DNA from 3 places in the Pseudocitrobacter corydidari genome. Region 3 is predicted to be linked to each of the others. Evidence: riboswitches for the same ligand, from Rfam matches in the RefSeq annotation. Region 3 holds a riboswitch; each other region holds the start of a gene.

Region 1 (10,263 bases), 2.4 Mb from region 3:
GGGTGGCTAAAACCCGCTGGCTGCAAATCCGTATGGGGGATGAAGTGCCGCCGATGGTGACGCAGTCCTTCCAGTCGATGTTTTCGATAATACTGGTGGTGCTGGCCTTTGCGCTGCTGGCAGCGGGTGTTAAAGCTGGAACGGGAAAAGAGGTGCACGAGATTATTCAGGCATTGATTCAGGCGCCGCTGGTGCATCTCACCACCAATTTGCCGGGTTTTCTGGTGCTGACGACGCTCACCAATTTCCTGTTCTCGCTCGGTATTCACCCGTCGGGCATTATTAACCCGATTCTGGAGCCGCCTCTGTTGGTCGCGATGCAGGAAAATATGGCCGCGTTTGCGCGTGGTGATATTCCGCCGCACATTATTGTGCTGCCGTTTCGCGATCTCTACGGCCATATGGGCGGCACGGGCACCACGCTTGCGCTGCTGCTGGCGATATTTCTGCGCAGTAAAGTCTCAAGCCATCAAAAGCTGGGGCGCACGGTACTGGCGCCGGGATTATTCAACATTAATGAGCCGGTTATTTTTGGTTTTCCGGTGTTGTATAACCCGCTGATCATGATCCCTTTTATCATCTATCCGCAAATTAACTTTGTGATCGCGTATTTCGCCACGCAGTTGGGCATGGTCTCTAAAATAGTGGCCTTCGTGCCGTGGTCGGTACCGCCGTTGCTCTCCGGCTGGTTAGGTTCCGGCGGCGATTTCCGCAACGTTATTTTACAGGTCGCTTTACTGGCGCTGGGCGTGGTGATTTATCTGCCGTTTCTGATGGCCTATGAAAAAACGATTGTTGAAGCCAAAGTTAAAACGCTGGTCGATTCATTATCCACTGAACAAGCCACACCCGCAGAGGATGCCCGCGAATTAAGCGTACTGAGCAATAAAACCATTATTCTGACCTGCAATGAAGGGATGTCCACCTCAATCATGGCGAACAAAATGCGCAAATATGCCGAAGAGTGTGGCTATGCGCTCAACGTGTACGCCATCAATATTGGCCGCATAGAAGAGGAGTATCAGAATGCCGATCTCATTCTGCTCGGCCCGCAGGTGGTGTATATGCAGGAATCCATTATGAAGAACATCGACAACGCCTGCCCGGTGGTGGCGATAAATGCAGAGTACTTCAGCAAGCTGGATGGTAAATCCGCCATCGAAGACGCTGTTGTCATTTTGAATAACAGAACACAGCATTAACAGGAGGTTAATTGTGATTAATAGCGCCTTTATTGGCTTTGGAAAAAGCGCAACCCGTTATCATCTGCCCTATGTGCTGGTACGCAAGGACAAGTTTAACGTCAGCAGAATATTTGACCGCGTCCGGGTACCCGCGCGCGAACAGCAGTCTGAATATGCCGGTATTCAGTTTACCTCACAGGTTGAAGATATTTTAAACGACCCAACCATTTCCCTGGTGACGGTGTGTACGCACCCGGATAGCCATTTTTACTATGCCAAACTCTGTCTTGAGCATGGTAAAAATGTGCTGGTCGAAAAGCCGTTTACCACCACGCTTGATGAAGCGAAGATACTCTTCGCCCTGGCGCGTGAAAAAGGGCTACTGGTAACGCCTTTCCAGAATCGTCGTTTTGATAGCTGTTTCCTGACCATGAAGCAGGTGATTGAAAGCGGCAAGCTTGGCAAAATTGTGGAGGTGGAGAGCCACTTCGACTATTTCCGCCCGCAGGCCGACCGCCAGCCGGGAGGGCATTTTGACGGCGCGTTTTATGGCCTTGGCGTACATACCCTGGATCAAATGCTTGCATTATTTGGCCGCCCGCAGCAGGTTTATTATCATCTGCGCCATTTGCGCCAGCCGGATAACCCGGATGACACGTTCGAAGCGCAGCTTATTTATGGCGATATGAAAGCCATTATTAAAACCAGCCATCTGGTGAAAAAACCGTATCCTAAATTCCTGGTCCACGGTACGCGTGGAACTTTTATTCGCGATGAAATAGACCAGCAGGAAACCAGCCTGAAAGCCAACATTATGCCGGATAATCCCTTATTCGCCGCAGATGAACATCCTGGCGTACTTGACTATATCGACGAGCAGGGCAACAGCCAGCAAGCGTTTATTCCGGCGGTTAAAGGTGACTATGGTCGGGTCTATGACGCGCTGTATGAAACATTAACCACTGGATGCGCAAACTACGTCAGCGAGCTGGAAGCGCTGACTAATCTGGAGATTCTGGAACGCGCGTTCCAGCAGCCATCGCCGTCACTGATCGCGTTATCTTAAGGAGAATATATGCAACGGATTTTAAATTGCCGCACCCATGATTTTGCCAAACCGGCTGCTGCAAGCGAGCTGGTGCAGGCCATTGTCGCTTCTGAAGGACGCGTGATTATGGCGGAAGTCGCGGCAGGGGCGAGCCCGCTGTACGGCGAAGTGACCAATGGCGAGCTGCTTTGCGCGTTTGGCTGCGATCTGCTGCTGGTAAAAGGAATGAATTGCCGCACTCAGGCGATTCAGGGATGTGAAAACCTTGCCCACTTTAAGGCGCTGACGGGGCGACTGATTGGCGTCAGCATGGAAGTGCTGGCAGATCCGTCGCTGGACGATCCTCGCGCCTGTAACCTGAATAATCTTGCGCTGCTGCAGGAGGCAGATTTTTACTGCCTGACGGCGTATGACAAACCGGGCGTCACCACTGAGCGCGTCATTGACGCACTGCGCCAGATTCGCGCGATGACCGATAAAATGATCCTGGTGGCGAAGTTTTATGCGTCTGGCCTTGCCGAACCGCAGGAGTACGCCCGCTATGTTCTGGAAGGTGCCGATGGCGTGATGATTCCCGCGCCAGCCAGCTGTCGCGGCGCCTCAGAAGAGAAGGTGGCCTGTGCGCTGGCGGCGGTTCAGGCCGTCGGTGGCGTGGGTATCACCACGCTCAGCAGCAGCCAGGAGGGCGCTGACGAAGACACGGTGCGGCAAATTGCGCTGGCCAGTAAACGCTGCGGCGCCGATATGTATAACTTCGGCGATGCGGGCGTTGCCGGGATGGCTGACCCGCAGGCGCTATATGCGTTTTCGATGGCCGTTCGCGGTCGCCGCCACACCTGGGTGAGAATGGCGGCGTCACTGGCGCGCTAAACCAGCGTCATTAAAAAGAACCCGGCGGCGGTCATCAGGAGCGATCCCACCACGTGAGTCATCACCGAAATCATCGCCCACAGATAGTTGCCGTTTTGCAGAAGGGTGACGATCTCCGCCGAAAAAGTGGAAAAGGTCGTCATCCCGCCGCAAAGTCCAGTGGTAATCAGTAACTTCCATGCCGGGTCCAGTTGCGGCTGGCGCAAAAAGAACGCCAGCGCCGCGCCAATAATAAAACCACCGACCAGATTAACTACCAGCGTTCCCGGTGGCAGGCTGGGGAAAAGGCTGTTCAGTTTCATCGACAGCCACCAACGAATCACACACCCGGTAGAGCCGCCAATAATAACGGCCAGTAATGAACGATACATCACGCGCGTAAATCCTTATGCTAAATGTTTGATCAGCACATCCACCGTCAGATGGTTGATGTACTCAAGGGAGTGGGAGGCGAGCACGCCCAGCAGGCGATTGTGATGCCCGGCAATGACCAGGTCGATACGTCGGTCGCGAATGCAGGATTCGACATCTTCAAAGCGACGGGTGGTGACCAGCTCCAGCGTTTGTACCGGTAGGGAAACGGATTCTGCCAGCTCGCTCAACAGGGCTTTGGCCTGAATGACTTCCTGCGAAACCACATCATCCATCAGGCTGTCAGAGACATCATTGAGGGCACGATAATCGGTGCTGATATGCGCGATGGTTATCGTCATCGCGTTCTCCTGCGCCATTTTTGCGGCGTGCTCAAGCAGGGGAATGCCATCAAGGCTGTTGTTAATCAGCACCAGCGCATGGTTGTAAACAGGCATAAAAAAACCTCGTCAGGTTGCGAGGTATGAGCGGGTCTTCAAATGACAGACAGCCTGACATACCTCCATGTTAAGAGGGTATACCAGGCGTCATCAGCCCCAGCGGGGCGGTTGGGAAAGGTGGAACGCCATCACCTTTGTGAATAATTTTGGACCGATGATAGGGGGAATGCAAATGATTTGTGCGGCTTGCTTCCGCCCGGTACTTGCCGTAACCTGCTGCGATACACGAATTCGTTGTATCAATGACTCGGGGTGCCCTTCCTTCGTGAAGGCTGAGAAAAACCCGTACCACCTGATCTGGATAATGCCAGCGTAGGGAAGTCAGAGACCGTCAGGTCATTGCTTCTGGACGTTCTGGCAGGAGCAAACCATGCAAGCAGAGCCGCTTAGCCGCGCGCAAATCGCGCATTCGTTACATCTTTTTCGTCATCACGCCCCCCTTGTTCACTGCATGACTAACGACGTCGTGCAGACCTTCACCGCCAACGTACTGCTGGCGCTCGGCGCATCCCCCGCGATGGTGATTGATGCGCAGGAAGCCGCGCAGTTCTCTGGCATTGCCGATGCGTTATTGATAAACGTCGGCACGCTCACGCAGCCGCGCGCGCAGGCGATGAAAGCCGCCGCGCTAAGTGCGAACGCCGCAGGTAAGCCCTGGACTCTCGACCCTGTCGCCGTGGGCGCATTAACGCTGCGCACCGAGTTTTGCCACGACCTGTTGACCTTAAAACCCGCCGCCATTCGGGGGAATGCCTCTGAAATTATGGCGCTGGCGGGAATGAGCGCGGGCGGGCGCGGCGTGGACACCACTGATACCGCCGCTGCAGCACTTCCGGCGGCACAGGCTCTGGCGCGTCAAATCAATACCGTTGTGGCGGTGACGGGCGAAGTGGATTACATCACCGATGGACAACGCGTTGTCGCGGTAACGGGCGGCGACCCGTTGATGACCCGCGTGGTGGGCACCGGCTGTGCATTGTCGGCGGTGGTTGCGGCAAGCTGTGCGCTGCCGGGCGACAGGCTGGATAACGTCGCTTCTGCCTGTGCCTTTATGAAACTGGCCGGTGGTCGTGCGGCGGTCGATAACGGACCGGGCAGTTTTGTCCCGGCATTTCTAGATGCACTGTATGTACTTGATGGGGAGGCTCTGGCATGAAACGGATTAACGCATTAACCATTGCCGGTACCGATCCAAGCGGTGGCGCGGGCATTCAGGCGGATCTGAAAACCTTCTCAGCACTGGGCGCATACGGCTGTTCGGTGATCACCGCGCTGGTGGCGCAAAACACCCATGGCGTGCAGTCGGTCTATCGTATTGAACCGGATTTTGTCGCCGCGCAGCTGGATTCCGTGTTTAACGATGTGCGCATCGATACCACCAAAATCGGGATGCTGGCGGAAACCGATATCGTTGAAGCCGTGGCCGAACGTTTGCAGCGCCATCGGGTGGAAAATGTGGTGCTGGATACGGTCATGCTGGCCAAAAGCGGTGATGCGCTGCTCTCGCCCGCAGCGGTAGAAACCCTGCGTCAACGCCTGCTGCCGCAGGTCTCGTTAATTACGCCGAATCTGCCGGAAGCGGCGGCATTGCTGGATGCGCCGCATGCGCGTAATGAGCGTGAAATGCTGGAACAGGGGCGCGCGCTGTTGGCGATGGGCTGCGGCGCGGTCCTCATGAAAGGCGGCCATCTGGATGACGCGGAAAGCCCCGACTGGCTGTTTACCCGCGATGGCGAGCAGCGATTTACCGCGCCGCGCGTCAACACCAAAAATACCCACGGCACGGGTTGTACGCTGTCGGCGGCGCTGGCGGCACTGCGCCCGCGCCATAGCAGCTGGGGCGACACGGTGCTGGAAGCGAAAACCTGGCTCTCTGCCGCGCTGGCGCAGGCCGATACTCTGGAAGTCGGCAGCGGGATTGGCCCGGTGCACCATTTTCACGCCTGGTGGTGATGGCGCAATGAAAAGCCCGCCAAGGCGGGCTTAGGGAGATAAAAGGGTGCTATGAAGAAGAGAGCTAGCCCATAAAGAGTGGCGGGGATAACTCCCCGCCGGTGCTCTTACTCGGATTCGTAAGCCGTGAAAACAGCAACCTCCGTTTGATCAGTTCGAATACGGACCTCGCAGAGATCCTTTCTCGTGACCAGCACCACCAGAATCGTGGTGACACACAGAATTATCAGGGCGACAAGCATCGCCTTGTACTGCTTCATAGCCGTCTACTCCTTGACCCGTGGGCCAGTAAGAGGCTAATCTTAATGTGTCTAGCATTAGATATGGCCTCAGATGAATGTTAAACGTCCTGCAAGACGTTGAATGTTATCTGGGGCTTTTCTCTATCTGCCATCCTGCAAATGCCTGAGACAGATAGCCTCAAGCACCCGCAGATAGTCTACTGCACTACACCACCAAAACGCTCTTGATGAATTCCTAATTAATGGCGTACCAGCGTGGCAAAGTAATACACCAGCGGCACTGCCAGAATCCATAAGCCGAGCGGGATTTCCCGCCACTTCCCGGCAATGGTTTTAATCATCACATAAAACAGCAACCCGCCCGCGATACCCGTCCCGAAGCTGTTGGCGATAAGCGTAATCATCACCATCATCAGCACCGGTAAACCGTCGGTGAAATTCGCCAAATCCACCTTACGCAGGCCGCTAAACATATTCAGGCCAATCAGGATCAACGCCGGGGCGGTGGCTTCTTTGGGGATCATCAGCGCAACGGGCGTAAACAGCAGCATCAGCAGGAACATGATGGCGGCGGCCAGCGCAGTCATGCCGGTTTTACCGCCTGCTTCCGCCGAGGCGGAGGACTCAATCAGCGCCGTCGCGGCCGGAATGCCGACCCACGGGCCCAGCGCGGCGGCAATGGAGTCGACCATAAACGGGCGGTTGATGTGCGGCATATTGCCTTCTTCATCCAGCAGGCCCGCTTCACCGCCGACGGCAAGCGTGGTGCCCATGGTTGAGAAAAACTCTGAGGCAAAAAAAACAAACAGATAGGGCAGGAAAGCGATGTTCAGTGCGCCAAGGATATCCACCTGTGCAAACACCGGTGTTAATGAGTGGGGCAGGGCGATAAAGCTTGATGGCAGGTGCGTGACGCCCGCCGGAATACCCACCAGCGTCGCACACAGAATCGCCCACAGGATAGCGCCAGGAATGCGACGTGCCTGCAGGGCAATCGCCAGAAACAGCCCGCACAGGGCCACCAGCGCGCCCGGCGATAGGAAATCGCCCAGCATCAAAGCGTTATTTTTGGCGCTTGCCAGCACCAACCCGGCATTACGAAAACCGAGCAGGGCAACAAAAATACCGATAGACGCCGTCAACCCCAGTTTGATGGATTGCGGCACCGAGCGGGTGACCACTTCACGCAGGCCAAAACGGGTGAGCAGGAAGAACAGTACGCCGGACCAGCAGGCAATCCCCAGTCCAATCGGCCAGCCAATTCCGGCGTTTCCGGCCAACGACACGCCGACTAATACCGAGCCGCCAATCCCCGGCCCCACAATAAACGGCAGATTGGCATAAAACGCCATCAACAGCGTGCCGACCACAAATACCAAAATGGTGCCGGTGGTCGCCGCGCCTTTATCCATCCCGCCCGCGGCCAGCAGACCGGGGATCACCACCAGCAGATAAGCGGCGGCGAGAAACCCCGTGATACCCGCCAGGCATTCGGTGCGTGCGGAGCTTCCGCGAGCGCGTAGGGCAAAACAACGTTCCAGCCAGCTCTCAGAGGCAGGCGTATTGATTGAGTGGTCGGCCATTTAGTGGGCGCTCCTTTGCTGATGCGAATAGTGAATAACCGGGTCGACAATCTGACGCGTTGCGCCATCGGTGAGCCCCAAATCCGTCAGATGTGGCCCGGCGTTACAGGCAAGGCAGGTGCCTTCAATGGCCTTAAATACCCGATACGGTGGCTGCCAGTCGGCAATGTCACCGCTACGCTCGCGCAGATTGCGGAATGCAACCGCCAGTTCCGGGGCTGGAAGGTCAGAGAGCATACCAGCAATCGGCATCGCCACGTGGGCGACTAACTCGCCATGCTGCGCCAGCGCCATCCCGCCGCCGCTGGCAATCAGGGTATTGGCGGCCAGGGCCATCTCGTGCGGGCAGCGCCCCAGTACCACCAGGTTATGCGAATCGTGCGAGTAGCTGGTGGCGATCGCCCCCTGAAGTTCACCCCAGCCTTCCAGCAGGGCGATTTGTGGTTTGGCCTCATGGCGACCATGGCGATGTTGTACCCAAATCAGACTGAACCCGGTAGGGAGCACTATGCGGCCTTCGCGGATTTGCACATCGACTTCGCCCCATTCGGTAAAACGCGCGCCGCGAATATGTTTCAGCCGCGCGTCGCCATGCTCAACGTCGGCGATGCGCAGGGCGAAATCGTCCGGGCCGAGCGGCGAAAGATGCATGGTATTTGGCAATGCGGCGTGACTCACCGCCAGCGGTTCAATCATTGCGCCATCGCGGGCAATCAGTTTTCCGCCGACGTAGACACGGTGTGGTCGAATCGTTTGCAGGGAATCCAGCACCACCAAATCCGCACGGCGACCGGCGGCAATCAGCCCTAAATCATCACGCTTAAGGCGCAAAGCACCGTTGAATGTCGCGAAACGAAGCGCATCGACGGCGGGTAAACCGTGCTCAATCAACAGATTCAGCAGCGCCACGATACCGCCTTTTTCCAGCAGCATATCCGGGGGCACATCATCGGTGCAGAGGGTAATCTGCGAGGAGAGATGCGGGAGCGTCTTTAGCGCCGCCACGATATCCGGCAGCAGATAAGGATGCGAACCCCGAATTTCCAGCGTTAGCCCGGCGCGCAGTTTTTCCAGCGCATCTTCGGCGGAGGTGAGTTCATGATCTGACGTCACGCCCGCCGCGAGGTAGGCCTGTAACCCGGCCCCGCTCAGCCCACGTGCGTGGCCTTCAATCAGCTTACCGCTTTGTAAGCCGCAGTTAAGGATCTCCTGCATCCGCGTGCTGCCGTTGAGCACGCCGTGCATATCCATCACTTCCGCCACGCCACTCACTTCCGGCCAGTTGAGCATGGTTTCCATCTCCGCGCCGGCGAAATCGGCCCCGGACATCTCCAGCCCTGGCGTGGAGGGCACGCTGGACGGTGCGGCGATCATCACGTGCAGCGGTAAGTTGCGGCTGGCGTCGATGGCAAAACGCACGCCCTCCACGCCCAGCACGTTCGCCAGCTCGTGGGGGTCCCAGAATACTGCCGTTGTGCCCTGCGCCAGCACGATTTCCGCGTAACGGGCCGGGAGAAGATGTGAACTTTCCAGGTGTACGTGGGTGTCGATAAAACCCGGTGAGAGGTAAGCGCCTGCCAGCGAGTGCGTCTCGGCGGCGTCGCTGCGGCTGCCGCGTGGATGCACGCTGGCAATCATGTCACCGACGATACCCACATCCGCTTCACGAATTTCGCCGGTGACCATATCCACAATGCGGGCATCGGTAAGCAGGAGGTCGAAAGGCGCGTCGCCTTTTGCGGCGTCTATCGCCCGGCGGCGCAGGGAGTCAGTATTCAGCATAGATATCGTCCGGTCATTCAATATGGGGGCTACTTTACGAAGTGTGAAAGGTGATGGCAAACGTTTGCCCCGTTGAAAAAATTTATCACCTGATAAGAAAAGGTTATTCTGCGACAAACGAACAATGCGAAACCCATCATGACTGAACCCTGGCAACGGCTTCCCGCACTCTCTTTAAAGCAGCTTCAGTATTTTGTTACCCTGGCCCGGTTGCGCCACTTCACTGACACCGCCAGTAAGCTCGCGATAAGCCAGCCCGCACTGAGCAGCGCGCTACGGCAGATTGAAACGGTGCTGGGCGGTAAGTTGGTCAACCGTACCGCCGCCGCCGTGACGCTGACGGAGCTGGGCGTTGCCATTCTTCCTCATGCCGAACGGGTGCTGAACGTCGCCCAGCAGGCGTTCAGCGATATGCGGCAAATTGTTGAATCCGGGGGCGACGGCACCCTGCGTATTGGCCTGGTGCCCTCGGTCAGTTCGCTGCTGTTCCCGACCGTGGCTGAACGGCTGGCGCAGGCATTTCCCCGGCTGAAGGTGGAGTTTCACGATCTCACTAACGATGCGTTAGTGACACAGATAGTGAACGGGCAGCTGGATTTCGGCATTGGCGCGCTGGACAGTTCTGTCTCTCCGGCCTTACAGGTTTTTCCGGTGCTGGAGGACCCGTTTGTCGCTGTCCTGCATGCCGACGATCCCCTTGCTCAATCGGCACATCTCCCGTGGCAGCAGCTTGCTGGCCGCGATGTGGCCGTCTTTTCCAAAGGCAATATTCAGCGGCTGGTGGGGGCG
Region 2 (10,263 bases), 1.7 Mb from region 3:
GCGGCAGGTTAATGCACTGATGGCGACCAGCGGCATGTATCAGAACGCAGGTGAGTTCGCCTGGCGTGTTGGATTGCCGGCGAAATCCGGCGTGGGGGGCGGTGTGGTGGCGATCGTGCCGCACGAGATGGCGATTGCCGTCTGGAGCCCGGAACTGGACGATGCCGGTAACTCACTGGCGGGCGTCGCGGTTCTGGAAAGGTTAACGCACAAGATTGGACGTTCAGTGTACTAATGGTTCCTCTCGATAATTTGTTTACACGTCTGGCACGCTCGCCGTTTCGTAGCCGTTTTAAACTCGGCGTAAAAGAGCGGCAGTATTGCTATGACAAAGGCCCAGACGTTATCGACAGTCATGCGGCGGATTTTATTGCCTCTCGACTCGCCCCGGCGCAGCCCAAAAACGATGGCAAGCAAACGCCAATGCGCGGGCATCCGGCGTTTATCGCCCAGCACGCCACGGCGACCTGCTGTCGCGGCTGTCTCGAAAAATGGCACAATATTCCAGCGGGAACGGCGCTTGATGATGCTCAGCAACACTATATTGTCGGCGTCATTCACCACTGGCTGGTGATTCAAATGAATAAGCCGCAATCATAAGTAAATGCGATGACGGCACCTCTTGTGCCGTTACGCGCCGCCAGTGATAGTGACATGAAATTCACGAAGGAGAGTTTCATGAGCCCGTCTGTCACCCTGCGCACGCTATCGCGTGACGATATCCTGCTGCATCTCAACGATCTAGCCGACATCCTGATTAACTGTGTAGAGGGTGGGGCATCGGTGAGCTTTATGCTGCCTTTTAGCCGGGATAAAGCGCTGGCGTTCTGGCAGCGTACAGCGGCGAGCGTGGCGGCGAATGAACGTATCTTACTTGCGGCGGTAGACGCGCAGCAGCGAATTGTCGGTACCGTCCAGCTTATTATCGATCAGCCCGAGAACCAGTCGCATCGTGCGGATGTTGCCAAACTGCTGGTTCATGAAGATGCCCGGCGTTTTGGTATAGCAAGTCAGTTGATGTTGCATCTGGAAACGGTGGCTCGTGATGCAGGCAAAAATGTGCTCGTACTTGATACCGCCACGGGAAGCGGGGCGGAGACGTTCTACCAGCGTGCTGGCTGGGAGAAGGTGGGGGAAATCCCGCGTTATGCGCTGATGCCTGCGGGGGAATTAACCGCGACCAGTGTGTTCTATAAATTCCTCTGAATTATGAATTAGTCCTCACATTTTGATCAAAACAGGGTTTCATTGTCTAAAAATCTGGTAAGTTATTACACCAATTCCACCAGGTTGTATGACTAATTAAAAAGGAAACGATTGTGAAGACTCTGAACCGCCAGGACTTCCCCGGTGCGCAGTACCCTGAACGTATCATTCAGTTTGGCGAAGGTAACTTCCTGCGCGCATTCGTTGACTGGCAAATCGACCTGCTGAACGAACACACCGATCTGAATGCCGGTGTGGTGATTGTTCGCCCGATTGCCAGTGATTTCCCGCCGTCACTCAGCACGCAGGATGGCCTGTACACGACCATCATTCGTGGTCTGAATGAGCAGGGCGAAGCCGTGAGCGATGCGCGTCTGATTCGTTCGGTTAATCGTGAAATCAGCGCTTATGCCGATTACGACGCTTTCCTGAAACTGGCACACAACCCGGACATGCGCTTTGTCTTCTCGAACACGACCGAAGCGGGTATCAGCTACCATGCAGGCGATAAATTTGATGACGCACCAGCTGTAAGCTATCCGGCCAAACTGACGCGTCTGCTGTTTGAACGCTACACGCATTTTAACGGTGCGGCAGATAAAGGCTGGGTTATCATTCCTTGCGAACTGATTGACTATAACGGTGACGCGCTGCATGAACTGGTGCTGCGTTACGCGCAGGAGTGGGCGCTGCCGGTGGAATTCGTAACCTGGCTGAATGAGTCCAACACCTTCTGCTCCACCCTGGTTGACCGTATTGTTACCGGTTACCCGCGTGATGAAGCAGCGGCTATTGAAGCGGAACTGGGTTACAAAGACGGCTTCCTCGATACCGCAGAGCACTTCTACCTGTTCGTTATTCAGGGGCCGAAATCGCTCGCCAGCGAACTGCGTCTCGACAAACTGTCGCTCAACGTGCTGATTGTTGATGACATCAAACCGTATAAAGAGCGTAAAGTGGCAATTCTGAACGGGGCGCACACGGCTCTGGTGCCGGTAGCCTACCAGGCAGGGCTCGATACGGTCGGTGAGGCGATGAATGACGCAGAAATTTGTGCATTCGTTGAAAAAGCGATTTACGACGAGATTATCCCGGTGCTCGATTTGCCGCGTGATGAGCTGGAGTCTTTTGCCAGCGCGGTTACCGGGCGTTTCCGTAATCCGTATATCAAGCATCAGCTGCTTTCCATCGCCCTGAACGGGATGACGAAATTCCGTACCCGTATTCTGCCGCAACTGCTGGCAGGGCAGAAGGCGACTGGCAAACTGCCTGCACGTTTAACTTTCGCGCTGGCGGCCCTGATTGCGTTCTATCGCGCAGAGCGTAACGGTGAAACGTATCCGGTACAGGATGATGCGCACTGGATTGAACGTTATCAGCAACTGTGGGCTCAGCACCGTGATCAGCTGATTAGCACCAGTGATTTGGTGAAAGCGGTGCTTTCTGTAAGTGACCATTGGGAGCAGGACCTGACTCAGGTTGTCGGCCTTGTCGAACAGGTGTCACTGGATCTCGACGCGATCCTGCTTCAGGGAATGCGTAAAGCCGTTCAGCCTTTGTGCTAACGGTATGATAACCAGACCCGGCGATTGCCGGGTTTTTTATTCAGCATCATTAGTTACAACATACATATTTTATCTGTCTGTAATCCACACTTAAACATCGTGCGTCGTCATTTTTGGCAGGAATGAAAGGGGATTGATTATACGCGACAACCGAGCAAATCGCTTGAATATGTGACCGCAATCACGTTTAATAAACAAGTTATTAACTTAATCGATAAATATATGATCGCGCGTCCTCATCAACACTGGCTGCCTCGCATTCTTGTCTGGCACGGCTCGGTGCTCCCCAAGATTTACTCTCGCTTGCTGCTTAATTTTCTGCTCTCCATTGTGGTGATCGCGATTTTGCCGTGGTACACCTCGCTGGGTATCAAACTCACCGTGGCGCCATTCAGTATTCTTGGTGTCGCCATTGCTATCTTCCTGGGGTTCAGAAATAACGCCTGCTACGCCCGTTATGTTGAAGCGCGGTTGCTGTGGGGGCAATTGATGATTGCTTCACGGTCTTTGCTGCGGGAAGTCAAAAATACGCTTCACGACGAGCCCAATATTGCGGAGTTTACCCGGCTACAAATCGCTTTTGCCCACAGTCTGCGGTTGTCATTACGCCGCCAGCCGGCGAAAGCGGTGCTGGCGAACTATCTTGATGAAAAGCAGCTGGCCCAGGTTTTGGCCGTTCAAACGCCCGCCAACCGCATTCTTCTGATGATGGGAGAGTGGCTGGCCGTTCGTCGCCGCGAAGGTAAACTGTCGGACATTCTGTTTCACAGCCTGAATAACCGGCTTAATGATATGTCGGGCGTACTGGCCGGGTGTGAGCGTATCGCCAATACGCCCGTACCGTTTGCCTATTCGCTGATCCTGCATCGCACCGTTTATCTGTTTTGCATCATGCTGCCGTTCGCGCTGGTTGTTGATTTGCACTACATGACGCCGTTCGTGTCGGTGCTGATCTCCTACACGTTTATCGCGCTGGATACGCTGGCGGAAGAGCTGGAAGAGCCGTTTGGCATGGAAGATAACGATCTGCCGCTGGACGCTATCTGCAACGCGATAGAGATAGAACTACTGCAAATGAACGATGAAACCGTGATCCCAACCAAACTGACTGCGGATAAGCACTATCAGCTCACGTAGTGCGCAAAAGTAAAAGAGGGGGACGCAGCCGTTTTTTATTGGCATACTCGTATTCATAACCTGCTGCGTTCGCCTTATGATGGTCACGCAGCATTAAGAAATCATTAAGGTTTTCCGTGTTAGATGGTCATAACCGGCATAAGGAGAATCAAAATGGAAAAAAGAATCGAAACCGCAGTGAACCTGATTATCTTCATTTCACTGTTTGCCACTGCCTGGGACTTATCGCTGGTCCAGGACTTCTCCTGGTAAAACCTGCCGATTCACTCCCTCGTTCTACACGAACGAGGGATGCTCGCGACTTCCCCATCACGAAAATACCCAACAAACATTGCTGACAATTTATTTAATTAAATAACTAAATAAATCTGTAATTATATAATAGTGCTAAAAATGTTATATGGATTTTAAAATATCGTAAAAATGCTTTACTATATTTATTCATGTTTCATCAATGCTATGTGATATTACTATTATGCCTGCAATTAAAAAGACAATTATCTCACTCACCTCTGTGGCGCTGTTTGTCAGTTCGGCAACCTGGGCTAATTCTGAAACCTCACAAAAAACCGATTTCCTGCTGATTGGCGGCGGTATTATGAGTGCCTCTCTGGGCACGTGGCTCCAGGAGTTGCAGCCAGACTGGAAGCAGGTCATGGTCGAGAAACTCGACGGCGTGGCGCTGGAATCTTCCAATGGCTGGAATAACGCCGGTACCGGCCACTCCGCCAATATGGAGCTGAACTATACGCCTGAACGTGCGGATGGTTCGATTGATGTCAGCAAAGCGCTGGATATTAACGAGCAGTTTATGATCTCTCGTCAATTCTGGACGGCGCAGGTGAAACGCGGCATTTTACGTGATCCGCACTCCTTTATTAATTCCACGCCACATATGAGTTTTGTCTGGGGCGATACCAACGTTAATTATTTGCAAAAGCGCTACGATGCGCTGCAAAAAACGACGTTGTTCCAGGGAATGAAATTCTCCACCGATCATCAGCAAATTCAGCAATGGGCTCCGCTGGTTATGCAAGGCCGCGATCCGCAGCAGAAAGTAGCCGCGACCTGGACTCCAGCCGGTACCGATGTGAACTACGGTGAAATTACCCGTCAGCTGATCGGCAGCCTGAAAAAAAGCCCGAATTTCTCTTTGCAAACCTCGTCTGAAGTGACGGAGTTTAAACGCAATGGCGATAACTCCTGGCACGTGACAATCAAAGATGTGAATAACGGTAAAGAGCACGCGATTGATGCAAAATATGTGTTTATTGGTGCTGGCGGCGGGGCGCTGAAATTACTGCAAAAAACCGGTATTCCTGAGGCCGATAATTATGCTGGCTTCCCGGTAGGTGGTTCGTTCCTGATGACTGAGAACCCGGCTATCACCAAAGAGCATTTGCAGAAAGTCTACGGCCAGGCGTCCGTCGGCGCGCCGCCGATGTCCGTACCGCACATTGATGCGCGTTTCATAGACGGTAAACGCGTGGTGCTGTTTGGGCCGTTTGCGACGTTCTCCACCAAGTTCCTTAAAAATGGCTCGTTCTTCGATTTGCTGAGCACCACTACAACCAGCAACGTCATGCCGATGACGCACGTGGGGCTGGATAACTTCGACCTCGTCAAATACCTGATTAGCCAGGTTATGCTGAGCGATGACGACCGTTTCGCTGCGCTGAAAGAGTACTATCCGCAGGCGCGTAAAGAAGACTGGAAACTGATTCAGGCGGGGCAGCGCGTGCAGATCATCCGTAAAGATGAAGACAAAGGCGGCGTGCTGAAGCTGGGTACGGAAGTGGTTGTTGATCAGCAACGCACCATTTCTGCGCTGCTGGGCGCGTCTCCGGGCGCCTCTACCGCTGCGCCTATTACCCTGAACGTGATCAAGAAAATGTTCCCGGAACAGTTCAGTTCAGAACAATGGCAGAGCAAAATCCGTGCGATCGTGCCAAGCTACGGCCAGGAGCTGAACGGTAACAGCGCGTTGACGCAACAGGTCTGGGACGATACCGCTGCTACACTGCAACTGGTTAAGCCGCCGGTCATTCAAATGAATACCGCCGAAGGTGACAATGTCACGCCTAAGGCAGCACAGCCGGAAGCATCTCCTCAGCACGATATGGCGCTGTAAAATTGCCTGATGCGCAATTTTGTAGGCCGGATAAGGCGTTTACACCGCATCCGGCAATAACACGTTAACAATCTGAAGTACGGCTTACATAACCCCGGTGGCGTATTGCTCCACCGGGGTTATTTTTTTGATGAGTTTGTTATCAAATAAAAACTGCTCGTAATGCTCATAGCGGGCTTTATCCAGCTTTGCCGGATCTTGCGCAAAGAGCGGCAGTGTTTTCATCCATGCCTGCTGATTCAGTTCGGTATTGAGCTCAGGATGCAGGCTGGCGAACGTTTTCCAGCTTTCCTGCGGATGCGCGTGCAGGTAGTCGCTGCCTTTTTTCAATGCCGCGAGGAATTTTTTAATCTTCGGTTCTTCAGCCGCGTCTTTATTTGCCACCAGAATCAGTTCATCGTAGGCGGGTACGCCGTAATCCTCGACGTTAAACACTACCGGCTCTTTCCCCTGAAGCTGAATTTCCAGCGCCTCGATGTTGCGATAGCCGCCAATCACCGCGTCCACTTTACCGGTCAGCAGGGCACTGGTTAACTGGAAGTTAACGTTGATAAGCTTCACCGCATCTGCTGGCGTATTGCTATGTTTCAGCATCGTATCAAGCGTAGCCTGCTCGATACCACTGACAGAATAGCCCACGCTTTTGCCTTTTAAATCAGCAGGCGATTTAATCGTTTTATCCAGCGCAATCACCGTATTCAGCGGCGTATTGATGAGTGTGCCTACACGCATCAGTGGTAAGCCCTGATCGGCAAAGAAGTGCAGCTGCGGTTGATAGGTGATTGCCAGATCGGCCTGTTTTGCCGCCACCAGGCGCGGAGGCAGCGCCGGATCGGAAGGCGGGATAATCGTAACGTCGAGGCCTTCCTCCTTAAATGCGCCGATTTGCTGTGCCACCATCACGGGGGCGTGGTCGGGGTTGATATACCAGTCCAGTACCAGCGTTACTTTCTCCAGCGCCCAGGCGTTTGGCGAAAGGGTGCTGGCAATAATCAGCGCAGAGAGAGCAGGTTTCAGTATTTTTGTTGTCATCGTAGTTTTCTCAATGGTTATCCGGAATCCAATAAATCAGGCGATGTAAAAGGGCATCAATGATCATCCACAGCGAGATGGTCATCAAAACGAGTATCAGAAGGGCGGCGAAGCAGATATCACTCTGCATGCGCGCGTTGGCGTTGAGCATCACGTAACCCAAACCTTCCGCCGAGCCAACCCATTCGCCAATGATGGCGCCGATGGGCGCAACGGCTGCCGCCATGCGCAGGCCGGAACCAAAAGCAGGCAGGGCAGCCATCAACTGAACGTGGCGAAGCAGTGTCCAGCGTGATGCCCCCATGGTGCGGGCCAGGTCGAGATAATCACCGCTCACCCGGCGCAAACCGTCAAACAGCGCCGACGTCACCGGGAAGAAGATAATCAGCACCGCCATGGTGACCTTGGCACTCATGCCAAAACCAAACCACAGTACCAGCAGCGGGGCGAGGGCGAAGACCGGGATCGCCTGGCTGGTTAATACCACCGGCATCACCCAGCGCTGAAGACGGAGAGAAAAGACCATGCACAGCGCCAGAATCGCCCCGAGCAGTACGCCAATCACCAGCCCACTGGCGATTTCCGCCAGGGTAATCAACGTGTGCCAGCCGAGGTAACGACCATTATCGTGCAGGGCCTGAACTACCGCCGTGGGTGAGGGCAGCAGGAATGCCGGAATAGAGCCGAGCGTCGCCAGCCACCATAACCCCACTAAGCCTGCAAACAGCGTCAGCCCGCGCCAGATACGTGATAAGAAAATCACAGAGCCCCCCGAATGAGCTGTTGCATAAGCTCACGTTGACTCTGGATAACCAGCGGATCGTCAAGCTCGCGTGGAGGTAGGCCAGCCATAACGTGGGAGTCATCGATACCGCCAGGATGTTTCGCCAGAACCAGAATGTGATGACTCAGGCGGCAGGCCTCTACGGGGTCGTGTGTGATCAGTAACACGGTACGATCAGCCAGCAATTCCGCCGCCAGCGCCTGAATCGTGGCGCGGGTAATCGCGTCCAGCGCGGAAAACGGCTCATCCATCAGGACAATCGGCTGCTGTTCGTAGAGGGTTCGGGCGATGGCGGCGCGCTGGCGCATCCCGCCGGATAACGTCTGCGGCAGGGCGCGGCCATAACTGCTTAGCCCCACACGCTCAAGCAGCTCTTGTGCCCATTGGCGATCGGCTTTTTCTCCGCGTAAACGCGCGCCCAGGCAAACATTCTGTTCAATGGTTAACCACGGATAGAGCAGATCGCGCTGACCCATCCAGGCGATTCGGCCTGCAAGCGGGCGACCATGTTCATCCGTCACGCTACCCGATGTGGGGGCTGCCAGCCCGGCAACAATGCGCAGCAGGCTGGTTTTACCCGCACCGCTGGCCCCCAGCAAGGAGACGAAATGCCCTGCCGGGATAGTCACGTTCAGGTTCTCGAATATCGTCTTTTTGCCATAACGCAGCGTAAGGTCTGTCAGTCTGATCGCGGGGGATTCATTCACTGCCTTCATGATTTCGCGTTCAGCCCCATCTGCCAGAACGCGCCTTCCAGCCGGGTGGCGGTGGTGAAGATAGACGAAAGCTCAGCGATACGGCTTTCCCCACCGCGCTGAGCCGCCAGATTTTCAAATAGCGTCAAAGAGGCTTGCACACCTTCCAGATAGCCCTCATCGCCATAGTTACGGATCCACGCGGCGTAGGGATTACCCTCAAAGACGGTCGCCGGATCGTTGAGCAGACACAGACCGATTTCCGCATAGCCCGCCACGCATGGCATCAGGGCGGTGAGCAGGTCGAGCACGTCGCCAGAATGCCCCACATCCAGCACGTAACGGGTGTAGTTCACCGTTTCGGCGGCTTCTTCCACCTGCGTAACGTCGGATTCCGTTAATCCCCATTGCTGGCAGTAGCTGATATGCAGCGGCAGTTCGTTAAGAATCGCGTTCAGTGATGCCGTCGCCGCGCGCATCTCCGGCAGGTTTTGCAGTTTGCTCACCAGCAGCGCGTAGGCGCGGGCGAAGTGAACTAAAAACAGGTAATCCTGGGTGAGATATCGGCGGAACGCAGGTTCAGGCAGGGTACCATCGCCCAACTGCTGGACAAATTCATGGGCGACATAATCGTGCCAGTGGTGACCCGCAAGCGTGCGAAGGCGTCCGTAAAGACCAGTTTCAAACAGGGGTAAAGACATGGGACCTCCAGGAATAAAGTGGAGATCCGGGCGCAATGAGGGAAGAACAGGAATTGGCTGTGTAAATAGATGGCTAACCCGTCCCTTCGCTGGCATGACCCAGATCAGGTTCTAAGGGTTCGGCTTGCGCCATCTCAGCCCATTACTGGACACCCCTCGGACAGGAGGTTTTATACGATATTTTGTCTGTGAATACAACGAGGGGGGAACGCTTACCGGAATGACTTCCGGCAAGCGTGCTGCTATCAGGCTTTAGGAATACGTAAAGTCTGGCCGGGATAAATTTTATCCGGGTGAGAAAGCATCGGACGGTTGGCTTCAAAGATTTTGTTGTACAGATTGGCGTTGCCGTAAACGTTTTTGGAGATAGCGCTCAGCGTATCGCCGGATTTCACGGTGTAGTAGGTGGCTTCATCCGCGCTATCGGCAGCGGTAATGTTATTCTCAACTTCACTGACTCCGGCAACGTTACCGACGGCGACCTGAATTTTCTCTTTCTCTTCCTGGGTTAGCCCGTCACCAGTGACGCTGGCTTTCCCGTCGACGACCGTCACCTGAACTTTATCCGCACCGGGAATATTGAGTTTCTTTAAATGCTCGGTGATTTTTTCGCCCTGGTCCTGATGCGAATCCGTCAGTTTGTCCCACAGTTTTTCACCTGCTTCTTTCACGAAGTTAAACAGTCCCATATCCGTTCTCCAGTAAAGAATGTCAGGGTAAGCATAGCAGATGAGGTGCGCTACGCCGGATTTGCGTAGCGCACAAAAGGCAGGATTAATGGCCCCAGCGAGTTTTCAGATAATTCACCGCCTGGCGAGTTTGCGGTTGGTTGAGGTTATCTTCCCGGAACAGAATCGTCCCGTTGATTTCCGGTATAGATTCATTGAGATCGATCTGCTTACTCAGCTCTGGTACGCCGCCATTCACCGCCCAGTCAGGTTCCTTTTTCGATGGTTCGCCCACTTTATACAGCGCCACGCCAATATACAGACGCGTTTTGGTCGGTTTCACC
Region 3 (10,263 bases):
CGGTCACCGCGCCATCCTGGCTGCGATAAGAGCCTATTTGCTGATAAAGATAAAACGGTAGCGTGCGGAAATCGTCATTGCCAAACAGCGCCACCACGCCGAAATCGCCAATGGAGAGCACGCAGGCGAAAGCCAGCGCCTGAGCCAATGGGCGTTTTAGCGCGCGCAGTTCCACCACCTTCAGGCGATTAAAACCGGCCAGCCCCAGCGACTCACACAGCGGTGTATAACGCGCGGTAATATCGCGCATCGGCGTTTCCAGTACTTTCAACGCGTAGGGGATGGCCATCAGCGCATTGGCGAAAATCACCATGCCATCGGCGGAATCGGGCAGACCGACGGTGTTGTTCAGCAGCAGGAAAAAGCCGGTCGCAAGCACAATCCCCGGCATAGCAAGAATCAACATGCCGCTCAGTTCCAGCGTCTGCCCGGCGAGTGGCGCGTTATGCGCGCGTAGCTCGCGGCTGCTCCACAGCAGCATCATGGTCAGCACCACGCTGAGCACGCCAGCGGCGACGGCGATGCGCAGCGAGGTCCACAGCGCCTGCCAGAGCGGCGGCTGTAGCAGGGCGTTGAGCATTGCCGGGTTGATGCCATCGACCAGCACCGCCAGCAGCGGCGGCAGCATCAATAACAGGGCCAGCGTGATCAGCAGGCCATCGCCAAGACGGTTGTACAGACGATCGTCCGGGTCACGCCAGCCCTGCATTTGCGTATTACCGACGGCAATCGCCTTGCTCAGACGCTGGCTAACCAGCACCAGCGTCAGGCAGCACGCCATCTGGATAAGCGCAAGCATCGCCGCTCGCGCCGGGTCATAATCAAAATTAAGCGCCTGATAAATCGCCAGTTCAATGGTCGTTGCTTTCGGCCCGCCGCCCAGCGATAGCACGGTGGCAAAGCTGGCAAAACAGAGCATAAAGATCAGCGTGCTGATGGGCAGAATTTGCCGACGCAACCAGGGCCATTCCACGAAGCGAAAGAAGTTAAATCCGCGCATACCAAGCTGCGCGGCAAGCTGGCGCTGCTCGCCGGGAATTTGTTCCAGCGCCTGAAGCAGCAGGCGGGTCGCCATTGGCATGTTGAAGAAGACGTGCGCCAGCAGGATGCCCTGCAATCCATAAGGCGAGAAATGCCACTCCAGCCCGAGTGATGTGAATATCTGCGCCAGCCAGCCCTGACGCCCGTAGACGCTGAGGATGCCGAATACCGCGACCAGCACGGGCAAAATCAGCGTCATGGCGCACAGGCGCAGCAACGTTTCGCGGCCAGGGAAACGGCGGCGATAGAGCGCGCGGGCGAGGAAAATAGCGGGCACCACCGACAGTAGCGCGGAGAGAAACGCCTGCCAGAAGGAGAAACGCACGACGTGCCAGAGGTAGCTATCTGCCAGCAGCGTCTGCCAGCTGGCTTCCGGGGCGCTAAACCACAGTGCCAGAAAGGCGGCCAGGGCCACGGCGACGATAAGCGTCGCCGCCGTCATTCCTGGCCAAATCCAGCCGGGAATTAACGGCTGACGGCGCGTTGCCATGTCGCAATCCAGTTCTGACGCTGTGCAGCGACGTCCTGCGGGGTAAATTCCAGCGCAGTTTGCGGTTTGACGAGTGAATCAAAGCCTTTTGGCAGCGTCACGTCGGCCACCGGATACATCCAGTTACCCGTCGGGATGGCCTGCTGGAACGCCGGGGAAACCATAAACTTGAGGAATTTTTCGGCCAGCTCAGGCTGTTTGCTGGCGGCGGTACGCGCGGCGACTTCGACCTGCAGGTAGTGCCCTTCGGCAAATGAGGCGGCGGCGTAGTTCTCTTTTTTCTCTTCGATAATGTGATACGCCGGAGAGGTGGTGTAGCTCAGCACCAGGTCGCTTTCCCCTTTCAGGAATAAACCATACGCTTCGCTCCAGCCTTTGGTCACGGTGACGGTTTTCGCCGCCAGTTTCTGCCAGGCTTCAGCTGTTTTGTCGCCATACACTTTTTGCATCCACAGCAGCAGGCCCAGGCCCGGCGTGCTGGTGCGCGGGTCCTGATAAATCACGCGCCATTTCTGGTCGCTCTCGACCAGTTCTTTCAGGCTTTTCGGCGGGTTCTTCAGTTTGTTTTTATCGTAAACGAAGGCGAAATAGCCGTAATCGAAGGGAACAAAGGTGTCATCTTTCCAGCCGCCGGGAACGGTAACGGCGCTTGCCGGAATGCCGCTTTTGGCGAACAATTTTGTCTGGCTGGCGGCCTGCAGCAGATTGTTATCCAGCCCCAGCACCACGTCGGCTTTGCTCTTTTTCCCTTCCATGCGCAGGCGGTTAAGCAGTGATACGCCATCTTCCAGCGCCACGAATTTCAGCTCGCAGGCACAGTCGGCTTCAAAGGCTTTTTTCACCACCGGGCCTGGGCCCCAGTCGGCGGCGAAGGAGTCGTAGGTGTAAACCGTGAGTACCGGTTTGGCGAAAGCTGGCAGGGCGAGAAGCGCCAACAGCGGCAGACATTTTTTTAACACTTTGCACCTCAGTGAGCAGGTGGCAAAGGATTTTGAGTTGGCCTCAAATCCCTCCGCCGGCGTTATCCGGATCAGGTTCGACGGGTTTAATCTCAGCAGACTTCTGCACCCCGTTGAGTAGCTCGCTATTGTAATGATTACGTGAATAAATCAAAAGCGCTATGGATCCGGCGGAGCGAACCACGCGGATTTAAAGTCGAACCAGCCGAGGGTGTTCATGCGCACGCCGCGCATACTGCGTTGCCCCTGAATGCGCAGCCAGTGGTGGATGAGCGGCACAATCGCCTGCTGCTCCAGCAACTGCTTGCACCAGGTGGGGAGATCCAGCTCGCCCGCATGCCACTGGCGGATATCTGCCTGCCAGTCGCGGGCGATGCAGTGTTGAAGCAGCGGCACTTCGCAAAGATGCGCGAACAGGGAGAAGTTTAACGGTAGCGTGAAGTTGGCGCTGTTGAGCCACACATCGCTAACCACTTCGCCGCTGTGCCATTCGTCGTAGTCCACTTCGTTGACCTCCAGTGTGACCTGATGTTCGGCCAGCAGTTGCGCCATGATGCGGGCAATCACTTTATGTTCGACGTGGTCGCGATAGAAACCAATCGTGATGCGCTCCAGCCCAGCGGGTTTTTCGTGGGTTTTACTGTGCGCGTGGTGCCAGCGCGGCAGCAGGCCGTAGGCCGGGAACCAGTACTGCTGATACTGTTCGCTGGCGTGATAGAGCAAATTCGCCGGGGCCAGCACGTGGCTTAGCCACTGGCGTACGTGGTGATTGGCGCCGCGCGACGAGCGGGCGTCAAACAGCAGATAGTAGCACCCCTCTTCAAGACGACTTTCGACGGCCTGTTCGCTCTGGGTGGTGCCCTGCAACGTCAGGCCACAGCTGAGATCTTCCGCCACGTCGGGTAACACCCAAACATTCACTTCATCTATTAATGCACGAAAACCGAAATACTCTTCGAAAGCGTGGATTTTGAGCTGGTTCTGGTTATTGCGCACCACCGCGTAAGGGCCGGTACCTACCGGCTGGCGGGAGAAATGCGGCATGGATGACCACTCGTGCGGCAGGATCATTGCCGGAGTATGACCGAGCAGCCACGGTAGCCAGCGGTCCGCGTGGGAGAGATGGATATCCAGCGTCCATGCGGTCGGTGACACTATTTGAGTGATATGAGAATAGAGCGGCAGCCTGTTAATGCGTTCCAGCGAATGGATAATGTCTTCCATCTCCAGCTCGCGACCATGATGGAAATGAATGCCGGGGCGCAAATAAAAGCGCCAGTGCAGAGGGGATATCTCCTTCCAGTGGTGCGCAATATCGGCTTCCAGTTCCCCGTTTTCCTCATTTATGCGCGTCAGGGCGCTGAAAATTTGCCGCGCGATATGGGTTTCTGATCGACGTAACGCCGTACCGGGCAACAGATTTTGCATCGGGCGGTAGTAGAGCACGCGCAGAATGTGCTTCCCCTGGCGAAAGCTGCGTCCCAGGTGGGAGACCAGCATTTGTCGCACCGTCGATTTGTCGCCAACCAGCTGCACCAGTTGGTCAATTCTGTCCTGCTCCAGCAGGTCTTCCGCCCGCTGCTGCTGCAATGCCAGCCCGGTATAGAGGAAGGTTAAACGCGAGCGTTTACCCCGCCCGGCCTCGGCTTCCCAGGTTAGCCAGCCCCGCGCTTCCATGGTGTTTAACAGGGTTCGCATATGGCGACGCGAGCAGCTCAGCAGCTCCGCCAGTTCGTTCAGCGTCGTTTCCTGCGCTTTGCCGTCGCAGCATTGCCACAAACGGATGAATTGTTGTTGCAGTCGACCAGAAGGCATAAAAGAGGAACTCCTGATAAAAACTCAGCAATTTATTAATCCCTATATTAAGCCAATAATCAATCTCGATGAAGCGGGGAGGTGAACATGAAGAGGTCAACCACACGTCAGTTTTATCAGCGCTATTTTTACGCAACACGTCATGTTTCCTGGCTGGCCCGCCAGTTGGCAGGGATGCGCCTTAAAATGCTTGAAGAACTGATGCAGTGGGAGGTTACGCGCTCGACCTCTGAACACTAAATCGCCAAATCATGTGTGACTGAGTATTTGCCAGCAGGTATTATCTGCTGGCTTTTTTTATTTCTCGCGCGCTAAAGGATTTCTCATGCTCTGGATTATGACGATGGGACGACGTCTCAACGGTGTCTACGCGGCCTTTATGCTGGTGGCGTTTATGATGGGCGTGGCGGGGGCGCTGCAGGCGCCGACGCTGAGCCTGTTTCTCAGTCGGGAAGTTGGCGCTCAGCCATTCTGGGTTGGGCTGTTTTACACGGTCAACGCCATCGCCGGGATTCTGGTCAGCCTGTGGCTGGCGAAACGCTCCGACAGCCAGGGCGATCGCCGCAAGCTCATCATGTTCTGCTGCCTGATGGCGGTGGGTAACGCGCTGCTGTTCGCGTTTAATCGCCACTATTTAACGCTGATCACCTGCGGCGTTTTGCTGGCGTCGATCGCCAACGCCGCGATGCCGCAGCTGTTTGCGCTGGCCCGCGAATATGCCGACAGCTCGGCGCGGGAAGTGGTGATGTTCAGCTCGGTGATGCGTGCGCAGCTCTCGCTGGCGTGGGTCATTGGCCCGCCGCTGGCGTTTATGCTGGCGCTTAATTACGGCTTTACGATGATGTTCGCCATTGCCGCCGGAATTTTTGCCATCAGCCTGGCGATGATTGCGCTGATGCTGCCCTCGGTGGCGCGTATTGAGCAGGCGGCGGACGTTGAAATCACTCAGATCAGCGGCTGGAACGATCCTAACGTGCGGATGCTGTTTATCGCCTCGACGCTGATGTGGACCTGCAACACCATGTATATCATCGACATGCCGCTGTGGATCAGTAGCGATCTCGGCCTGCCGGATAAACTGGCCGGGATCCTGATGGGTACCGCCGCCGGGCTGGAAATTCCGGCGATGATCCTCGCGGGGTATTACGTCAAACGCTTTGGTAAGCGTCGTATGATGGTGACATCGGTGGCGTTTGGCGTGCTGTTTTATATTGGCTTAATTCTGTTTCACAGCGAAACGGCGCTGCTGATTTTGCAACTGTTTAACGCGGTGTTTATCGGCATTGTTGCCGGGATCGGCATGCTGTGGTTCCAGGATTTAATGCCGGGGCGTGCAGGCTCAGCAACGACGTTGTTTACCAACAGTATTTCCACGGGCGTGATTCTGGCCGGGGTGATTCAGGGGGCCATTGCGCAAAGCTATGGTCACGCGATGGTGTATTGGGTGATTGCCGGGATTTCGCTGGTGACGCTGTTTATGACCAGCCGGGTGAAAGACGTTTAAGGGCGTTGCGCATCAAACCGCCGGATGGCGGCTACGCCTTATCCGGCCTACAAAGGATTCATGCCCGTAGGCCGGATAAGCGCAGCGCCATCCGGCAACCAACGGCTCCGTTCCGTAGGCCGAATAAGCGCAGCGCCATCCGGCAACCAACGGCTCCGTCCCGTAGGCCGGATAAGCGCAGCGCCATCCGGCGCAGCTGCACTAGCGCATAAACGCCGGCTGCTTATTCTCATACGCCGAAATGGCGTCTTCGTGTTGCAGTGTCAGGCCGATGCTGTCCAGGCCGTTCAACATGCAGTGGCGGCGGAAATCATCAATCTTAAAGCTATAAGACTTCTCGCCTGCTTTCACCACCTGCGCTTCCAGATCCACCTCAAAGGTGATGCCCGGATTCGCCTGCACCAGCGCGAACAGTTCATCAACCTGCGCATCGCTGAGCGTCACCGGCAGCAGCTGGTTGTTGAAGCTGTTGCCGTAGAAGATATCAGCGAAGCTTGGGGCAATGACCACTTTAAAACCGTAATCGGTCAGCGCCCACGGCGCGTGTTCACGCGAGGAGCCGCAGCCAAAGTTTTCCCGAGCCAGCAGAATCGACGCGCCTTTGTACACCGGGAAGTTCAGCACGAATTCCGGGTTTGGCTGCTCGCCTTTATCGTCCAGAAAACGCCAGTCGTTGAACAGGTGCGCGCCAAAACCGGTGCGAGTCACTTTCTGTAAAAACTGTTTTGGAATGATGGCGTCGGTATCGACGTTCGCCGCGTCCAGCGGAACCACCAGCCCGGTATGTTGGGTAAATTTCTCTGCCATGATGGTTTCCTTATTTCAGACTGCGAATATCGGCGAAATGACCGCTAACGGCAGCTGCCGCTGCCATTGCCGGGCTGACCAGATGCGTGCGGCCACCACGGCCCTGACGGCCTTCAAAGTTACGGTTGCTGGTGGATGCGCAACGCTCACCTGGGTTCAGGCGATCGTTGTTCATCGCCAGGCACATGGAGCAGCCCGGTAAGCGCCACTCAAAGCCGGCTTCGATAAAGATCTTATCCAGACCTTCCGCTTCTGCCTGCGCTTTTACCGGGCCGGAGCCAGGCACAACCAGCGCCTGCACGCCCGGTGCGACTTTACGCCCTTTGGCGATTTCCGCCGCCGCGCGCAAATCTTCGATGCGCGAGTTGGTGCAGGATCCAATAAACACTTTATCGATCGCCACTTCCGTCAGCGGTACGCCCGATTTCAGGCCCATATAGGCCAGCGCTTTTTCCGCCGACGCGCGTTCAACCGGATCGGCAAACGAAGCCGGATCGGGAATGTTGTCATTAACAGAGATAACCTGCCCTGGGTTGGTGCCCCACGTCACCTGTGGAGCGATCTCTTCGGCCTGCAAGGTGACGGTGGCGTCAAATTTCGCGCCTTCATCCGTATGCAGGGTTTTCCAGTACGCGACCGCATCGTCGAAATCTTTCGCTTTCGGCGCGTGCAGGCGGCCTTTGACGTAGTTAAAGGTGGTGTCATCCGGGGCGACCAGGCCCGCTTTCGCGCCCATTTCAATCGCCATGTTGCACAGGGTCATGCGGCCTTCCATGCTCAGCGCACGGATGGCATCGCCGCAGAATTCGACCACATATCCGGTGCCGCCTGCGCTGCCGGTTTTGCCGATAATCGCCAGCACGATGTCTTTCGCGGTGATGCCCGGTGCGGCGGTGCCTTTGACTTCAATCTTCATGGTTTTGGCGCGACCCTGTTTCAGGGTTTGCGTCGCCAGCACGTGTTCCACTTCGGAGGTGCCGATACCAAACGCCAGCGCGCCAAATGCGCCGTGGGTGGCGGTGTGGGAGTCGCCGCAGACGATGGTCATGCCCGGCAGGGTGATGCCCTGTTCCGGCCCCATCACGTGCACGATACCCTGATACGGGTGGTTCAGGTCGTACAACTCAACGCCGAACGCGTTGCAGTTTTTAATCAGTTCCTGCATCTGAATACGGGCCATCTCGCCGGACGCGTTGATATCTTTGGTTTGCGTCGAAACGTTGTGGTCCATAGTGGCGAAGGTTTTACCCGGCTGACGTACCGGGCGATTGTGCGCGCGCAGGCCATCAAACGCCTGTGGCGAGGTGACTTCGTGCACCAGATGACGGTCGATGTACAGCAGCGGCGTTTCGCTGGGCGCTTCATAAACCACGTGGGCATCGAACAATTTTTCATACAGCGTCTTTGCCATGATTACACCCCTTCAGCGATATAGCGGGCCACGATATCGCCCATTTCATCAGTACTGACCGCCGCGCCGCCGCGTGCTAAATCACCGGTGCGAATACCTTCTTCCAGCGCGCGGTTAATCGCATTTTCAATGGCATCTGCCGCGTCGTTCGCGTCCAGGCTGTAGCGCAGCAGCAGCGCCAGCGACAGGATCTGAGCGATCGGGTTGGCGATGTTTTTCCCGGCGATATCCGGCGCAGATCCGCCCGCCGGTTCATACAGGCCGAAACCTTGCTCATTCAGGCTGGCGGAAGGCAGCATGCCCATTGAGCCGGTAATCATCGCGCATTCGTCAGAGAGAATGTCGCCGAACAGGTTGGAGCACAGCACCACGTCAAACTGCGACGGATCTTTGATCATCTGCATGGTGGCGTTATCGATATACATATGGTTCAGCTCAACGTCGGCATACTCGCTGCCAATTTCGGTAACGATTTCACGCCACAGAATGGAGGACTGCAATACGTTGGATTTATCAATTGAGGTCACTTTGTGACGGCGTTTACGCGCTGATTCAAACGCGATGCGCGCAATACGTTCGATTTCGAAACGGTGATACACCTCGGTATCAAACGCTTTTTCGTACTGACCACTGCCTTCGCGGCCTTTCGGCTGGCCGAAGTAGATACCGCCGGTCAGTTCACGCACGCAGAGAATGTCGAAACCGTTGGCGGCGATATCGGCGCGCAGCGGGCAGAACTCCTCCAGCCCCTGATACAGTTTGGCCGGGCGCAGATTGCTGAACAGTTTGAAGTGCTTACGCAGCGGCAGCAGCGCGCCGCGTTCAGGTTGATCGTTTGGCGGCAGGTGTTCCCATTTCGGGCCGCCTACGGAGCCAAACAGCACCGCGTCAGCCTGCTCGCACCCTTCAACGGTGGCTTTCGGCAGCGGCGTACCGTGATTATCAATCGCGATACCGCCCACATCGTAGTGGCTGGTGGTGATACGCATATCGAAACGTTGACGAATCGCTTCCAGTACTTTCAAAGCCTGTGTCATGACTTCCGGGCCAATACCGTCACCTGGTAACACAGCAATATGGTAATTCTTCGACATTACACGGTTTCCTTTTTGTTCTCGTTATTCTGAGCTTTGCGTTGCAACTCTTTTTCAACTTCGGCGGCGCGCCAGATGTTATTCAGGACGTGAACCATCGCTTTCGCTGAGGATTCAACGATGTCAGTCGCCAGGCCCACGCCGTGGAAGCGACGACCGTTATGGGTAACGACGATATCCACCTGACCCAGCGCATCTTTGCCGTGGCCTTTGGCGCTCAGGCCGTATTTCACCAGTTCGATGTCGTATTGCGTGATACGGTTAATCGCGTGGTAAATGGCATCGACCGGGCCGTTACCGTTGGCGGCTTCGGCTTTCACTTCATCGCCGCAGGCCAGTTTGACGGAGGCGGTGGCGATATCGCTGGAACCTGACTGCACGCTGAAGTAGTCCAGACGGAAATGTTCTGGCTCTTCCTGCTGTTTGTTGATGAACGCCAGCGCTTCCAGGTCGTAATCGAAGACCTGGCCTTTTTTGTCTGCCAGCTTCAGGAAGGCGTCGTACAGCTGATCCATGCTGTAGTCGGTTTCTTTGTAGCCCATCTCGTCCATGCGGTGTTTCACTGCCGCACGGCCAGAGCGAGAGGTCAGGTTCAGCTGTACCTGATTCAGGCCGATAGATTCCGGGGTCATGATTTCGTAGTTTTCGCGGTTTTTCAGCACGCCGTCCTGGTGAATACCGGAGGAATGGGCGAAGGCGCCGCTGCCGATGATCGCTTTGTTCGCCGGAATTGGCATATTGCAGATCTGGCTAACGGTCTGGCTGGTACGCCAGATTTCATTGTGGTTGATGTTGGTGTGCAGATCCATGATGTCTTTGCGCACCTTAATGGCCATGATGACCTCTTCCAGCGAGCAGTTACCGGCGCGCTCGCCGATACCGTTCATCGCGCCTTCAACCTGACGGGCACCGGCATGGACTGCGGCAATGGAGTTGCCCACGGCCAGGCCTAAATCGTCATGGGTGTGAACGGAGATAATCGCTTTATCGATATTCGGTACGCGCTCATACAGGCCAGTGATGATATTACCGAACTCGAACGGCATGGTGTAACCGACGGTATCCGGAATATTGATGGTAGTAGCGCCCGCGTTAATGGCCGCTTCAACCACGCGCGCTAACTGGTCAATTGGTGTACGCCC

What was found. A riboswitch is a leader RNA that binds a small molecule or an ion and turns the genes downstream of it on or off. The one in region 3 is predicted to bind thiamine pyrophosphate.
Region 1: it holds a riboswitch for thiamine pyrophosphate, as region 3 does, so the genes downstream of both, thiM (hydroxyethylthiazole kinase) here and thiB (thiamine ABC transporter substrate binding subunit) in region 3, are expected to answer to the same signal.
Region 2: it holds a riboswitch for thiamine pyrophosphate, as region 3 does, so the genes downstream of both, tenA (thiaminase II) here and thiB (thiamine ABC transporter substrate binding subunit) in region 3, are expected to answer to the same signal.

Annotation. Positions count from the first base shown of each region.
Region 1 covers NZ_CP087880.1:590,362-600,624, forward strand. The annotation lists gene G163CM_RS02635 (PTS transporter subunit EIIC) at 1-1,202, shown strand, start outside; gene G163CM_RS02640 (oxidoreductase) at 1,213-2,250, shown strand; gene G163CM_RS02645 (DUF7916 family protein) at 2,260-3,102, shown strand; gene crcB (fluoride efflux transporter CrcB) at 3,099-3,473, opposite strand; gene G163CM_RS02655 (universal stress protein) at 3,489-3,911, opposite strand; fluoride riboswitch at 3,989-4,056, opposite strand; TPP riboswitch at 4,153-4,250, shown strand; gene thiM (hydroxyethylthiazole kinase) at 4,285-5,070, shown strand; gene thiD (bifunctional hydroxymethylpyrimidine kinase/phosphomethylpyrimidine kinase) at 5,067-5,867, shown strand; gene G163CM_RS02670 (Hok/Gef family protein) at 5,975-6,127, opposite strand; gene G163CM_RS02675 (NCS2 family permease) at 6,349-7,692, opposite strand; gene G163CM_RS02680 (adenine deaminase) at 7,693-9,474, opposite strand; gene G163CM_RS02685 (LysR family transcriptional regulator) at 9,613-10,263, shown strand, end outside.
Region 2 covers NZ_CP087880.1:1,353,245-1,363,507, reverse strand. The annotation lists gene glsB (glutaminase B) at 1-235, shown strand, start outside; gene G163CM_RS06265 (DUF4186 domain-containing protein) at 235-600, shown strand; gene G163CM_RS06260 (GNAT family N-acetyltransferase) at 679-1,206, shown strand; gene G163CM_RS06255 (tagaturonate reductase) at 1,320-2,771, shown strand; gene G163CM_RS06250 (bestrophin family protein) at 2,994-3,908, shown strand; gene mqo (malate dehydrogenase (quinone)) at 4,363-6,039, shown strand; gene G163CM_RS06240 (ABC transporter substrate-binding protein) at 6,124-7,071, opposite strand; gene G163CM_RS06235 (ABC transporter permease) at 7,082-7,834, opposite strand; gene G163CM_RS06230 (ABC transporter ATP-binding protein) at 7,831-8,571, opposite strand; gene tenA (thiaminase II) at 8,568-9,251, opposite strand; TPP riboswitch at 9,316-9,418, opposite strand; gene lysM (peptidoglycan-binding protein LysM) at 9,497-9,940, opposite strand; gene G163CM_RS06215 (glycoside hydrolase family 10-like protein) at 10,026-10,263, opposite strand, start outside.
Region 3 covers NZ_CP087880.1:3,028,462-3,038,724, reverse strand. The annotation lists gene thiP (thiamine/thiamine pyrophosphate ABC transporter permease ThiP) at 1-1,531, opposite strand, end outside; gene thiB (thiamine ABC transporter substrate binding subunit) at 1,507-2,490, opposite strand; TPP riboswitch at 2,521-2,613, opposite strand; gene sgrR (HTH-type transcriptional regulator SgrR) at 2,650-4,305, opposite strand; gene sgrT (glucose uptake inhibitor SgrT) at 4,393-4,545, shown strand; gene G163CM_RS14150 (sugar efflux transporter) at 4,631-5,809, shown strand; gene leuD (3-isopropylmalate dehydratase small subunit) at 6,011-6,616, opposite strand; gene leuC (3-isopropylmalate dehydratase large subunit) at 6,627-8,027, opposite strand; gene leuB (3-isopropylmalate dehydrogenase) at 8,030-9,121, opposite strand; gene leuA (2-isopropylmalate synthase) at 9,121-10,263, opposite strand, start outside.